2 regions of the Bacillus sp. L381 genome follow, and region 2 is predicted to be linked to the other one. Evidence: riboswitches for the same ligand, from Rfam matches in the RefSeq annotation. Region 2 holds a riboswitch; the other holds the start of a gene.
What was found. A riboswitch is a leader RNA that binds a small molecule or an ion and turns the genes downstream of it on or off. The one in region 2 is predicted to bind S-adenosylmethionine.

Region 1 (7,352 bases), 180 kb from region 2:
AGTTTCTTCATTTAAAGGTGAGTGACGCGGTCACGCCGCTTTTAAGAAGGCCGCTCAGCATTGCGGACGTCGATTTCGCCGTGAATGAAGTATCCGTTATCTACAGAACTGACGGTGAGGGAACGCGTCTTTTGTCCGAGAAAAAAGAGGGCAGCAGGATAGATGTTCTCGGCCCTCTCGGCAACGGATTCCCCGTCCGGCGGATTGAACCCGGCAAAACCGCGCTGTTAGTCGGAGGCGGAGTCGGGGTTCCGCCTTTGCAGGAACTGTCAAAGCGCCTGACGGAAAAAGGCGTAAACGTCATTCACGTGCTGGGGTTTCAATCAGCAAAGGATGTTTTTTATGAACAGGAATGTCTCGCGTACGGAGACACCTATGTGGCGACGGCTGACGGGACATATGGAGAAAAAGGATTTGTCACTGACATCATCCGCGAAAAGCAGCTCGAATTCGATGTCCTGCTCAGCTGCGGGCCGACACCGATGCTGAAAGCACTGAAGCAGCAGTACGGCCATAAAGAGGTTTATCTCTCGATGGAGGAGCGGATGGGCTGCGGAATAGGGGCCTGCTTCGCCTGCGTGTGCCGTACGGGCGAAAGCGATACATCATATGTGAAAGTCTGCCTTGACGGGCCGGTATTTAAAGCTGAGGAGGTGGCGCTGTAATGTTAGAGGTGAATTTGCCGGGTCTCCGATTGAAAAACCCGATCATCCCCGCTTCCGGATGTTTCGGTTTCGGAAAGGAATATGCCGGATTTTATGATTTATCATGCCTCGGAGGCATCATGATTAAAGCCACTACGAACGAAGCGCGTTTCGGAAATCCGACACCGAGAGTAGCGGAGACAAACGCGGGAATGCTGAATGCCATTGGCCTGCAAAATCCCGGACTTGAGCATGTACTCAAACATGAGCTGCCTTGGCTTGAACAGTTTGATACGCCGATTATCGCAAACGTCGCCGGTTCTCAGGTGGAAGACTATAAAGAAGTGGCCGAGCATATCAGCAAAGCGCCGAATGTGCATGCGCTTGAACTTAACATTTCGTGTCCGAATGTCAAAACGGGCGGGATTGCTTTTGGCACTGATCCCGTCATGGCGGCTGATCTGACAAAGGCGGTAAAAGAAGTTTCCGCAGTGCCTGTATATGTGAAGCTTTCGCCTAATGTCGCCAACATAACCGAAATTGCCAAGGCGATTGAAGCAGCCGGTGCTGACGGCCTGACGATGATTAATACACTCGTCGGGATGAGGCTCGATCTTAAGACAGGACGGCCGATTTTAGCAAATAAAACGGGCGGGTTGTCAGGCCCGGCAATCAAACCGGTCGCCATCCGGATGGTATACGAAGTCAGTCAGGCCGTTCAAATTCCGATTATCGGGATGGGCGGCGTCCAGACCGCAGAGGATGCACTGGAATTTCTACTTGCCGGGGCGAGTGCGGTTGCGGTCGGCACGGCAAACTTCGTCAATCCGTTTGTCTGCCCGGAAATCATAGAACAGCTCCCTCGTGTGCTGCGCCAATACGGCTTTCAATCTGTAAGTGAATGCATCGGAAGGAGCTGGAAACATGAAAAACAACCTGCCCATCATCGCGCTTGATTTTGCATCAGGGGAAGAAACTTTAGCGTTTTTAGATTTGTTTGAAAAGGAAAGGCTGTTTGTCAAAACGGGGATGGAACTTTTTTATCAGGAAGGCCCGGCCATCATTCACCAATTAAAAGAACGGAATTGTGACATATTTTTAGATTTGAAGCTTCACGATATTCCGACTACAGTCAATAAAGCGATGAAACGGCTTGCCGGCCTCGGCGTTGATCTCGTCAATGTCCATGCAGCGGGAGGCGCACGTATGATGCGAGCGGCTCTAGAAGGGCTTGAAGAGGGCACACCGAGAGGCAAAAAACGCCCGTCTTTAATTGCAGTCACCCAGCTGACCAGCACTTCAGAGCAGATGGCGAAGGAAGAGCTTCTGCTGCAAAAGCCGCTTTTAGAAACGGTTGTTCATTACGGAAAAATGGCGGAAGAGTGCGGTCTGGACGGAGTGGTATGTTCGGTTCATGAAACAAAAGCCATTTATGAAGCGGTCCGGCCGTCATTTCTGACAGTCACGCCCGGCATCCGCACCGCTAGTGACGCAGCTGACGATCAAGTCCGGACGGCGACTCCGTCATTTGCGAAAGAAAACGGCTCGTCAGCCATTGTCGTGGGCCGCTCAATTACAAAAGCGGAAAATCCCGTTAAAGCATATGAAGCAATTAAACTGGAATGGGAGGGTGTTCGCCGATGAAACAAGCTATCGCAAAACATCTATTACACATTGAAGCTGTCTTTTTACGTCCGAATGAGCCATTTACTTGGGCGAGCGGCATTTTATCACCGATCTATTGTGACAACCGTCTGACATTATCGTATCCGGAAGTGAGAAATGATGTAGCGGACGGGCTCAGCAAACTGCTGAAAGATCATTTCCCAGAGGCGGAGATGATCGCGGGAACTGCAACGGCAGGCATTCCTCACGCTGCGCTTCTCGCAGACCGTACAGGCGCGCCGATGTGCTACGTCAGAAGCAAGCCGAAAGCGCACGGCAAAGGAAATCAAATAGAAGGCGCCGTTAAAAAAGGGCAAAAAACAGTCGTGATTGAAGACTTGATTTCTACCGGAGGCAGCGTGCTCGAAGCTGCGGAAGCCCTTAAAAAAGAGGGTGCGGAAGTCCTCGGCGTCATTTCCATTTTTACATACGGCCTGCCGAAAGCAAGAGAAGCCTTTAAAAAAGCGGGTCTGCCGTATTACTCATTAACGGATTATGACACGCTGATTGAAGTGGCGCTAGAAAACGGAACGATTCATTCAGATGACATTGAGAAACTGAAATCATGGAAACAGAATCCCGAGTCAAAAGATTGGTTTAAAAAATAATGATAATAAAAACAGGCCTCAGAGCCTGTTTTTATTATTCCTATCAAAAAACTCGGGTTGACTTCTGTTAGAATTGTGCTAAAATTTAGTACAAATCTAAAAGCTTATCAAGAGCGGCTGAGGGACTGGACCGATGACGCCCGGCAACCTGCATGTATTGCAAGGTGCCGCATCCAGAAAAATGCACAGCATTTTGAAGATAAGGGCTATATCGGGTCACTGTCTTTCATTCCGCTGGATTGAAAGTTTTTTTATGAAAAAAAGATTGAGGGATAAGACAACCGGCAGAAAACATCAGCTGTTTGATTGTCTCCGGGAGGAGGAAAGAAAAAATGCTAACGTATGACACATGGGAAGAACCGGCGATTACATTTCCGGAAGACGATTCCTATAAAGGCGCGCTGTCCGTTTTAAAATGGGCGTACGGCCACTACGGAGACCAGCTTGTTTACGCGTGCAGCTTCGGGATTGAGGGCATCGTCCTGATCGATTTGATTTCTAAAGTGAAAAAAGACGCGGAAATCGTGTTTCTCGATACGGGCCTTCACTTTAAAGAAACCTATGAAACGATCGAAAAAGTGAAAGAACGTTACCCGGGACTGAACATCATCCTGAAACAGCCCGGCCTTACGCTTGAGGAACAGGCCGAGGCTCACGGAGATAAACTATGGGAAAGAGAACCGAACCAGTGCTGCTTCATTAGAAAAATTCTGCCATTAAGAGAAGCGCTCGCCGGGCGTCCGGCATGGCTGTCAGGCCTTCGCCGCGATCAAGGGCCGAGCCGGGCGAATACGAATTTCCTGAATAAAGACGACAAGTTTCAATCAATTAAAGTATGCCCGCTGATCCATTGGACATGGAAAGACATCTGGAGATATACATCCAAGCATGAGCTGGATTATAATATCCTTCATGATCAGGGCTATCCGAGCATCGGCTGTGAACCGTGCACTTCACCTGCGTTTACCGCAGAAGATTTGCGCAGCGGCAGATGGAACGGCATGGCGAAAACAGAATGCGGACTGCATGAATAAAGGAGCTGCAAGATGGAATTAGCCGCTATTTTATTCAGCCTGTTTTTTGCCATGAATATCGGAGCCAGCGGAGCCGCAGCTTCAATGGGAGTCGCTTACGGGTCAGGCGCCGTTAAAAAGAAAACGTATGCGCTGATCATCTGCGCAGCCGGCGTCCTGTCAGGGGCGGTTATCGGCGGCGGAGAAGTCGTTAAGACAATCAGCGGCGGAATCATTCCCGAACAGACGATTACGCTCACCATTGTCTGCATTATTATCGGGGCGGCGGCGCTATCGTTATTCACGGCGAATGTGCTCGGCATTCCGCTGTCGACGAGTGAGGTCACTGTCGGGGCGATTGTCGGTGTCGGCGTCGCATACAAAGTGTTGTTTTTACAGCATCTTCTGGTGATTGTGATCTTTTGGGTGCTTGTTCCGTTTGTCGCGTTCTGTTTCACATTTCTCGTATCGAAGGTATTCAGTTATCTGAATATTCGGGTCGTTTCGAATCGGAAACAGAAGATATTGGGGATTGTGCTGCTTATTGCGGGGTTTTGGGAAGCTTTTTCAGCCGGAATGAACAACGTCGCAAATGCGGTAGGACCGTTGGTTGCGGCCGGCGTGCTCAGCGTGTCCAAAGGGACGCTGTACGGAGGCGTATTTGTCGCTCTCGGCGCTCTGCTATTAGGACGCAAAGTGCTTGAAACCAACGGAAAAAAGATTACGAGATTTTCAGCCGGCGAAGGCATCCTGCTGTCCGGAACCGGCGCGGGGCTTGTCATTATCAGTTCCGTCTTCGGTCTGCCTGTCCCTTTGGCGCAGGTGACATCATCATCAATTATCGGTATCGGAATGGCCAAAAACGGGCCGAACGTTTTTCATAAAGAAGTCGTGAAAACGATGCTCAAAGTATGGGTCGTTTCCCCGTTTTTGTCACTGTCGATTTCGTATCTGCTTGTCTCTTTGCTGTTAAAAGGAGATTACTATTCCATCTTTATGATGGCCAGCGTGCTTTTGGCAGCTGGCGGAGCCGCCAGTCTGATGAAAGCCATCCGAAAAGAGAAACGCTCTGTCCATGAACAAGGCGGGGGCATTTAACTATTAATCTGAGTTTATTTATCTGTTAACTGGGAGGAATAATGAATTATGAGTTTAGCACCGCACGGAGGCACATTAATTAATCGGGTGAATGAGCAGTATGATCTTACATCCGTTCAAAAAGAAATTGAGCTTGATTTGATTTCGTTCGCTGATTTAGAACTGATCGGGATCGGGGGCTACAGCCCGATTGAAGGATTTTTCACAGAAAAAGATTACGTGTCAGTCGTAGAAAATATGCGATTGGCATCCGGTGCCGTCTGGTCTTTGCCGATCACGCTTCCGGTCGATTCAGAAAAAGCGGCTGAGCTTGCCGTCGGAGACACCGTGAAACTGATTTACGGCGGAGAAACATACGGCGTCGTTGACATCGAAGATATTTATACGCCGGATAAACAAAAAGAAGCCGTTCACGTATATAAAACCGATGATGCCGCGCATCCCGGCGTGAAAAAACTATTTTCACGCGGCGATACGTATGTCGGCGGGCCGATCACATTAATTAAAAAAGCGTCAAAGCAGTTTCCGGAGTTTACATTTGAACCTGCTGAAACGAGACGAAGCTTCGAAGAAAAAGGCTGGAAAACCATCGTCGGTTTCCAAACGAGAAATCCGGTTCACCGCGCTCACGAATATATCCAGAAAACCGCTCTTGAGACGGTTGACGGGCTGTTTTTGAACCCGCTCGTCGGTGAAACGAAATCAGATGACATTCCGGCGGATGTCAGAATGGAAAGCTACCAGGTGCTGCTCGATCATTATTATCCGAAAGACCGCGTTTTCCTCGGTGTATTTTTGGCAGCGATGCGGTATGCGGGACCGAGAGAAGCCATTTTCCACGCGCTTGTCCGCAAAAACTACGGCTGCACGCATTTTATCGTCGGCCGCGATCACGCCGGCGTCGGTGATTACTACGGCACATATGAAGCGCAAGAGCTGTTTGATCAATTTACAGCGGAGGAGCTTGGGATTACACCGATGAAATTCGAGCACAGCTTCTTCTGCCAAAAATGCGGCAACATGGGAACGGCCAAAACATGTCCGCATGACAGAGAAGACCACGTCATTCTGTCAGGAACAAAGGTCAGAGAAATGCTGCGAAGCGGCGTCATGCCGCCGGCGGAATTCAGCCGTCCCGAAGTTGTCGAGGTGTTAATTAAAGGGATGAAAACGAAAGAAGAAGCAGGCGTTTCTTAAGGAGGAAAAAGAGTGACAAATCGTGATATCGTATGGCATGAAGCTTCAATAACGAAAGAAGAATACCAGCAGAAAAATAAGCATAAAAGCTCTATCCTCTGGCTGACGGGTTTGAGCGGCTCAGGGAAATCCACGATTGCAAACGCCGCAGCGCGCGAGCTGTTTGAACAAGGCTATCAAGTCATTGTGCTTGATGGCGATAACATCCGCCACGGTTTAAACAAAGACTTAGGCTTTTCTGATGATGACCGCAAGGAAAATATACGCCGAATCGGGGAAGTGGCGAAGCTTTTCGTTCAGCAGGGCACCATCGTCATTACAGCCTTTATCTCTCCGTTCCGTGAGGACAGAGATCAGGTGAGAGAGCTTGTGGCAGAAGGCGAATTTAATGAAATTTACGTGAAATGCGACCTCGATATATGTGAAAAGCGCGATCCGAAAGGTTTATATAAAAAAGCAAGAAACGGTGAAATCCCGTTCTTTACGGGGATCGACTCACCGTATGAAGAGCCGAAAGCGCCTGAGCTCGTACTTGATTCAGGCAAATATGAACGTGAGGAATGCACCGGCAGACTGATTGATTTTGTGAAAAACAGCTTAGCATAATAAGTCCAAAAAGGCCGCGCAATCAGCCGGATATCCCTGCGAATGGCGGGATATGGTAAAATAGCTGAAGTGCGGCCTCGCGGCTGTTCTGAGAGATGTCAAAACGGATCGGGGAGACATGCTATGGGGAAAGTATTTATCGTTGGAGCCGGTCCGGGAGATCCGGACTTATTAACGGTGAAGGCAATGAAAGCCATACAGAAAGCGGACGTTATTTTATATGACAGATTGGTAAACAAAGAGATTTTACAGTATGCAAGAGAAGGAGCGGATCTGATTTACTGCGGCAAGCTCCCGGATTTTCACATTATGAAGCAGGATACGATCAACCGTTTCCTCGTGAAGTATGCGAAAAAGGGAAAAACCGTTGTAAGGCTCAAGGGGGGCGACCCGTTTGTTTTCGGCCGCGGGGGCGAAGAAGCCGAGGCTCTCGCGCAAAACGCCATTCCGTTTGAGATCGTTCCCGGCATTACGTCAGGAATTGCGGCAGCTGCTTACGCCGGCATACCAGTGACGCACAG
Region 2 (7,352 bases):
ATTATCAGCTTTTTCATTTATGAAAAAGAAAAACAGAAAATAGCCGATAAACACATACAGGAAGCTAGTATGATGCTCAACCTTCACCGCAACAAGCTCAATTATTTAATCGGTGAAACAAAAGCCCGGATGACAACACTTGCGATCGCTGTCGATAAGCCTGTCAATGAAGAAAAGATAAGTGAAATTCTCGATCAGGCTTTTGAGGATGAACCCAGATTCAGCGGACTGTATATGCTGAATGCCAAAGGTGACGTCATCGCAAGCACGACCGATCTGAAATCAAAGGTGAATTTGGCCGACAGACCGTATTTTACGAAGGCAAAAAAGACGAAGAAAACAGTCATCACAAATGACTACCCCAGCAGAATTACAGGCCAGCGCATCTTTACGATCTGCGTGCCCGTGTTAGATGCAAACCGGGAAGTCACCGATTATTTAGTGGCCGCCATACAAGTCGATTATTTGAGAAATATGATCAATATGCTAAGTCCTGACGTTTATGTCAAGGCAACCCACCAGGATAAAGTGATATTTGCCAGCGGACGCGCTGATCAATCAGAAGGCGTGCAGCCGGTCAGCGGCTATCTGGATGATATTAACTGGAATATCAATGTTTTTCCGAAACCGGTTGAGCTGAACGAGCTGACCAAAAGCGTGCTGCTGCCGATGTCCAGTATCGCCGTGCTGCTGAATATTCTGTTCATCCTCGTTCAATATTATCTGCTTAAGCGCAAGACCCAGCTGGAGCGCGCTCAAAACGAGGCGCAGAAATTGGAGCTGATCGGAACGCTTGCCGCAAGCACCGCCCATGAAATCCGGAACCCGCTTACAGGGATCAGCGGCTTCATTCAGCTTTTGCAGAAAAAATATAAAACAGAGGAAGATCAGCTGTATTTCTCAATTATTGAGCAGGAGATTAAACGGATCAATCAGATTGTCAGTGAGTTTTTAGTGCTCGGCAAACCGACCGCGGAACGATTAGAAGTGAACTCTCTGCAGGATATCCTTGATGAGATTATGCCGATTATTTATTCGGAAGGGAATCTTTATAATGTGGAAGTAAATGTGGAGATTCTCGTCAATCGGCCGCTCAAGGTCAATTGCACGAAAGACCATATTAAACAGGTCATCTTAAATGTCGCGAAAAACGCGCTTGAGTCAATGCAGGAAGGCGGCCGGCTGTCCATCTATTTAGAAGCCCGCGACCATAAAGCAGTCATTAAGGTTGCTGACAACGGAATGGGTATTTCTGAAGATATGCTTGAGCACATTTTTCTTCCGTTTGTAACGTCAAAAGAAAAAGGAACCGGTCTCGGCCTTGTCGTGTGTAAACGAATCATGCTGATGTACGGCGGTTCGATTGACATTCAAAGCGAAGTCGATAAAGGCACAGAGGTCACCATTACCCTCCCTGCCGCTTCACGATGAAAAAACACCCTGTAACAGGGTGTTTTTTAGATAAAGAAGAATATGTGTAAGAGGATATACCGGGGAACGGCATCATAGCCGGCAGATAGATACGAGGCGCTTCGTGAGCTGTGCCGGCGGAAAAACCCGCTGACTGTACGCGGTCATCTTTCGGATGCGGCGCTTGATCAGGAAGCGCATTCAGTCTTCGTTATCTGTTTATCATTAATTATTTGTTTGCTTCATATGCAGGCATGATGTCACCGCGGGAGAACAAGCCTATTTTCTTCACAAGGCCCTGTATTCCTTGGTGATGTGTGCGTTCACGGTTTATCAGCTGCTGATATGCGTTCATCAGACAGTCCAGTTCCTGGCTGTGCCTGATCGTGTCATATCCTGTAAACCCCTGCCTGTTAGCCGCATCTATCATCATTTTTCTCTTTTCATCAATAGATACAAGCAATTGTTCTTGTTCAGAATAACTGCCCATTCACTTCACCCCTCACCGCTAAAAGAATAGGAAACAAGTTTGATTGGGTTATTGAGCATTATTACAGATTATACTTTATTTGTAAACATTTTTTTACTAAATAACTTAATTTTTCATTTCATATTGGAATCTTTAGCATGATTACGAGAATAATACCCATTCAGGTAATGATATAAACAGAATGCGGCATATTTCAACGCACAAAAAACAGAGACAGCTGATTTTATATTAAAATAAAAAACCTCTCATGCCGCTGGCTGCATGAGAGGTTCGCAAGTCTATCAGTTTTGCACACTTTCATTTTCGTAAATCGGCACCCAGCCTTCAGTCGTCACGAAGATTCGGATGGCGACGACCCGGCGGTCTTCCTGAAGCGTAAAGTAGTGGCGGATGTTCTCCGGAACCGAAATCAAATCTCCCGGATTTAAACGGACATCAAAAAAAGTGCCGTCTTTGCCTTGAATGACGAAGATGCCGTGCCCGCTGACAATAAAGCGGACTTCATCATCCGTGTGGTGATGTTCTCTTTGGAAATTTTTCAATAATTCATCTAGATTCGGCGTTGAATCTGATAAAGAAATGACATCCTGAGACTGATAGCCGCGCCGGGCTGAAATATCCTGAATCTCCTTGTCAAACGCCGCGAGAATCCGCTCTTTTTCAGCTTCGGTTACATCATATTTCTCCGAAAGCTCAGGCGGAAGTTTTTCAATATTCCACTGCTCATAGATTACCTCTTGTTCGTCTAAAAAGCGCGCTACTTCTTCCTGATTTTCAATGATCGTATTCTTTTCATCATGAATTCTGATTGTCGCCATTTTGCATTCCTCCTTTTATTTTACGAGCTGCGGCCGAAGTGACAGAAGCTTGATGTGACAGCTGAATAAAAATTCATAGGCTTCCAGCACCCTTTTCGCCTCAAACGCGGTCCGCCCCCATGCCGTAATGCCGTGATTGCGGATTAATACCGCGCCTGATTCGGTGTCTGCATGGCGCGCGAAGCTTTCGGCCAATGCCGGGATGTGCGCCGGATTGTCAATGATCGGAACGGTCACCGCCGCGTTTTCCTCCCACAATCCGAGCGCCTTAATAATCTCCTGCCCCTGAAAGGTGATTTGTTTTTCATCTCCGTAGAGCTCTGAGATGACATTATTATTAACGGTATGGACATGCAGACAGCAGCCTGCGTCTGTCTTTTTGTATAAGTAAGTATGAAGAAGCGTTTCTGCCGAGGGTTTTAAGGAATGGCCGGTCTCAGCGGGCTTCCCGTTCTCATCGACTAAGAGAAAATCTTCGTCTGTTTCTTTTCGTTTGTCTTTGCCGCTTGCCGTAACGAGAAAAGTCAGCGGCCCGTCGGATACTTTAATGGAAAGATTTCCGCTCGTTGCCGGAAACCAGTCTCTTTCAGCCAGCTCGCGCTTTACCTCGGCAAGTTCGCGCCAGCGTTCTTCTTTTGCAGCCATGCCTGCACCTCCCCGATGTTTTCGATGCCTGTTTTCACCTCATGAAAATCTTGAAAAGGCAGATGCCGAAGACCGAGTTCTTTGCATTCAGTCAAAAGATAATCCCTTGCAAAGCACATATCGGATAATTTTGCAGCCTCGAGGTCCGTGACCGAATCACCGATCATAATGAGAAAATTCTGCTGATCGGACAGCTTTCGGATCACTGACGGTTTGCAGCAGCCGCATTGATTCGTGCAGTCGCCGTCACAGGCGTGCGGCCAATTGATATGAATATATTCATTGTCAAAGGAAGCATGATTGCAGAAAATCCGCTCCTTTTCTACGATGCCTTCCAAAAGCGGGTGCACAAAAAAGTCCATTCCCCCGCTTACGATATAAAACGGGAGATCGTTTGACCGGACAAACGAGACAAAATCCAAAAAGCCGTCCCTTATTTTCGCATCCTTCAGGATAAAATCAGTCAGCTCTTCTTTTAAACTGCTCGGCAGCAGCCCAAACATCCGGCCGACTCCTTCCTGGATTGATAGGCTTTTAGACAGAACACCGTCTTTTAATTCAAGCCACTCAGGAGGCGCAAATTCTTTCATCATACTGACAATGTTGTCGTTCATGGTAACCGTTCCGTCGAAATCACAAATAATCAGCGGTGTGCGGGTCATACGGCTTCCACCCTTCCCCATTTGTCTAATGCGAGCTGAAGATCTTTGCACGACGCGGCTTTTTCTTCAATCGGCTGGGCTTCAAGCACCGCATCAATGATGGCGCGGAACGCTTTTCCGCCTCCCTCTGCTCCGTTCGGATGGCCGTGAACGCCTCCGCCGGCATTAATGATGTGATCAATGCCGAAATCACGCATCAGCAACGGCACCATGCCGGGATGAATGCCTGCTGACGGGACGGCAAACGAGGGATGAAAGACATCGTCTTTTACACATTCATCGTGAATCGCAAGCGCGGACTCCTTCGGCAGTGCAACGGATCCGTAAGGTGACGGAAATAAACTGAAATCAGCACCGCAATAGCGGTTCAGCTTGCCGAGCAAAAGCGCATGCGATAAACCGTAAACGGGAGATGATGTGAATGCGCCGCTGACTGCCGGATGCGCCATAATCGGAAGCGGGATTTCCCCGTCTTCCGCAAGGCTTTGCATCACATCCAAACCGTAGGCGAACACATTAAGTAAGAGGGCGTCCGCCCCGAGCTCTGCCGCGCGTCTCGCTTTATCCCGCAATTCAGCAGTTCTCCCCGTCAGGTTCACGGCATACAGCGTTTTATGTCCCGTCTCCCCCCGGGTTTCCTTCAGGACTTGTTTCCCTTCGATAATGCGGGTTTCAAACGGAGCCAGCTCATTTTCAAAGAAGATTTCGTCGTCTTTAATAAGATCAACGCCGCCGAGCGCCTGCTGTCTGAGCTGTTCTTTAATGTCACGGAGATCCCGTCCGATCACCCCTTTAAATATGCTCATCAGAAGCGGTCTTTCAAATTCGCCCAGCAGTTTGCGAATGCCGTATATGCCGAACTTCGGCCCGGGAAGAGAGCGTTTAAACCCTTCGGAAAATTCAAGATCAGTCAATTTTATTTTTCCGTCCAGTGACAGCTTTCCGAATACAGTCGTCAGGACGGCGGGTATGTCTCTTGAAAAGTTCGCCTCAGGATAGGCGATGGTGATGACGGCCTGTTTTTCGTTTTCCGGGGATCCTTCTTTCTCCTCAACTTTTACGACCCGGCCTTTATGCTTTCTGAGCTGTTCTTGCTTCACAAGGGGCAGATCTGTCCAGGAACCTACCGTCAGCCCCGCTGCAATCTGTTCCGCCCGCTTTTCACTGTCTGTTGTGTCCGTCAGAAGATATGTTGCCAATACTTCGCTCATGCGTGAACGCCTCTCTTTCTTTCGAAAAACATAAAAAAACCTCTTCCGTATGAGCAGAAAGAGGCTTCGTGTTATGTCCGAATCTTATCTCTCAGCTCCTGCTGCAAGAATTAGCACCGTGCTTTAACAGTCGGTTGCCGGGCTTCATCGGGCTCGTCCCTCTGCCTGCTCTTGATAAGAATAATGATTTTATAAAGTATTTTGAATTATCGCATTGTTATTTTGATATGTCAATGCTTTTTCGGGTGAAAAGATTGAGTTTCCCGATCCGTTCCGCAGCCTCTTTAAGTCTTTCTTCACTTGTCAGAAGGCCGACTCTGATATAGCCCTCCCCCCATTTTCCGAACCCGTTTCCGGCTGCGACCGCAACATTTGCTTTTTCCAGCAGCAGATCTGAAAACGACTGTGATGTATAACCGTCCGGCACCGGGAGCCATGCAAAAAAAGAGCCCGCGGGAGCCGTGACATCCCAGCCGATATCGCGGCATGCTGCAATCCATGCATTTCGTCTCGACTCATATCTGTTATTTTGAGCTGCGACGCACGCCTGATCCGCTAAAAGAGCTGCTGCCGCCGCCTGCTGCGCGGCGGGAAACAGGCTGACAAACATATGATCCTGATAAAGGTTGATCGCTTCGATAACAGACGCGTTTCCGACGGCAAATCCGACACGCCAGCCCGCCATGTTATAAGTTTTTGACAAGGTATAGATTTCAATTCCAGTCTCTTTTGCACCTTCCGTCTCCAAAAAGCTCAGCGGTTTATGCCCGTCAAAGCCGACTGCTCCGTACGCGAAATCATGAACGACACAAATGCCGTTTTGTTCTGCAAAGCTGACCGTTTCCTCAAAAAACGCCTCTGTCGCCACGGCGCCGGTCGGATTATTCGGATAATTGAGATACAGCAGCTTCGCCTCATTTTGCACCTTTTCAGGAATTGCGCTGTAATCAGGGAGAAATCCTCTATCTTCCGTCAGCGGCATCATTTCCATTTTCGCTTTCGCAAGAGCGACCCCCGACCAGTAGTCAGGATATCCGGGATCAGGCACAAGAATTGTATCTCCCGGGTTCAAAAGACATTGCGGAATCTCTACAAGTCCCGCCTTGCCTCCGAACAGCACGGCCACTTCCGTTTCCGGATTAAGCGTAACCCCGTACTCCCTTTCATAAAATTCAGCGGCTGCTTTTTTGAAGCTGTAAGCGCCCCGGAAGGATGAGTATTTATGATTTTCCGGCCTTTCGACGGCGCGCTTCATTTCCTCAACGATATGCTGAGGCGTCGGCTGATCGGGGTTCCCCTGTCCTAAATTAATGACGTCTTTGCCTTCTTTCAGCTTTTGATTCACTTTTTGCACCAATGATGCGAAAAATTGTTCCGGCAGCTGTTTGAGTACATCAGAGATTTCAAAGTTCATATTTTCACCTTCTAAAAATTTCTTGAAATGATAGTCCATCATCATATATGGTTAAATAAAAAAAGTAAAGAGAAACTTGGGGTGTTAAAAAAATGAAATGGACCGTTTCTTGTTTGCAATTTGATATTTCATACGGAAATCCTTCAGAAAACTTCAAAAAAGCAGAATCTTTGATTGAGCAAGAAAGCCGCCGCGCTGATGTCATCGTGCTTCCTGAGTTATGGACGACCGGCTATGACCTCACACGGCTTGACCAGCTGGCGGATGAAAACGGCGAAACCTCGGTACAATGGCTTAAAAAAACGGCAAAAAGATTCAATGTACACCTCGTTGCCGGATCTGTCGCGGTCAAAGAAGGAGAAAATGTCTATAACACCATGTACATCGCCGATAACAGCGGACAGATCGTGAAGCAGTATCAAAAAGCCCATCTGTTTCAGCTGATGGATGAACATATATATCTGTCAGCCGGAAACAGCGACGGTTCCTTTGAGCTTGACGGTGTCAAGTGCGCCGGGCTGATCTGCTATGATATCCGTTTCCCCGAATGGATCAGAAAGCATACGTCCCAGGGAGCGAATGTACTGTTTATCTCTGCGGAATGGCCGTTGCCCCGCCTCGATCATTGGCGAAGCCTGCTTATCGCCAGAGCAATTGAAAACCAATGTTTTGTCGCCGCCTGCAACTGCACGGGATCCAATC

Region 1: another riboswitch for S-adenosylmethionine. It lies ahead of QRX25_RS07565 (phosphoadenylyl-sulfate reductase); the one in region 2 lies ahead of mtnW (2,3-diketo-5-methylthiopentyl-1-phosphate enolase).

Annotation. Positions count from the first base shown of each region.
Region 1 covers NZ_CP127224.1:1,481,283-1,488,634, forward strand. The annotation lists gene QRX25_RS07545 (dihydroorotate dehydrogenase electron transfer subunit) at 1-665, shown strand, start outside; gene QRX25_RS07550 (dihydroorotate dehydrogenase) at 665-1,600, shown strand; gene pyrF (orotidine-5'-phosphate decarboxylase) at 1,569-2,288, shown strand; gene pyrE (orotate phosphoribosyltransferase) at 2,285-2,917, shown strand; SAM riboswitch class I at 3,019-3,123, shown strand; gene QRX25_RS07565 (phosphoadenylyl-sulfate reductase) at 3,250-3,951, shown strand; gene cysP (sulfate permease) at 3,964-5,028, shown strand; gene sat (sulfate adenylyltransferase) at 5,077-6,225, shown strand; gene cysC (adenylyl-sulfate kinase) at 6,238-6,831, shown strand; gene cobA (uroporphyrinogen-III C-methyltransferase) at 6,955-7,352, shown strand, end outside.
Region 2 covers NZ_CP127224.1:1,296,971-1,304,322, reverse strand. The annotation lists gene kinD (sporulation kinase KinD) at 1-1,431, shown strand, start outside; gene spo0E (aspartyl-phosphate phosphatase Spo0E) at 1,640-1,900, opposite strand; gene mtnD (acireductone dioxygenase) at 2,182-2,718, opposite strand; gene QRX25_RS06635 (methylthioribulose 1-phosphate dehydratase) at 2,734-3,363, opposite strand; gene mtnX (2-hydroxy-3-keto-5-methylthiopentenyl-1-phosphate phosphatase) at 3,321-4,025, opposite strand; gene mtnW (2,3-diketo-5-methylthiopentyl-1-phosphate enolase) at 4,022-5,236, opposite strand; SAM riboswitch class I at 5,318-5,417, opposite strand; gene QRX25_RS06620 (pyridoxal phosphate-dependent aminotransferase) at 5,454-6,650, opposite strand; gene QRX25_RS06615 (carbon-nitrogen family hydrolase) at 6,743-7,352, shown strand, end outside.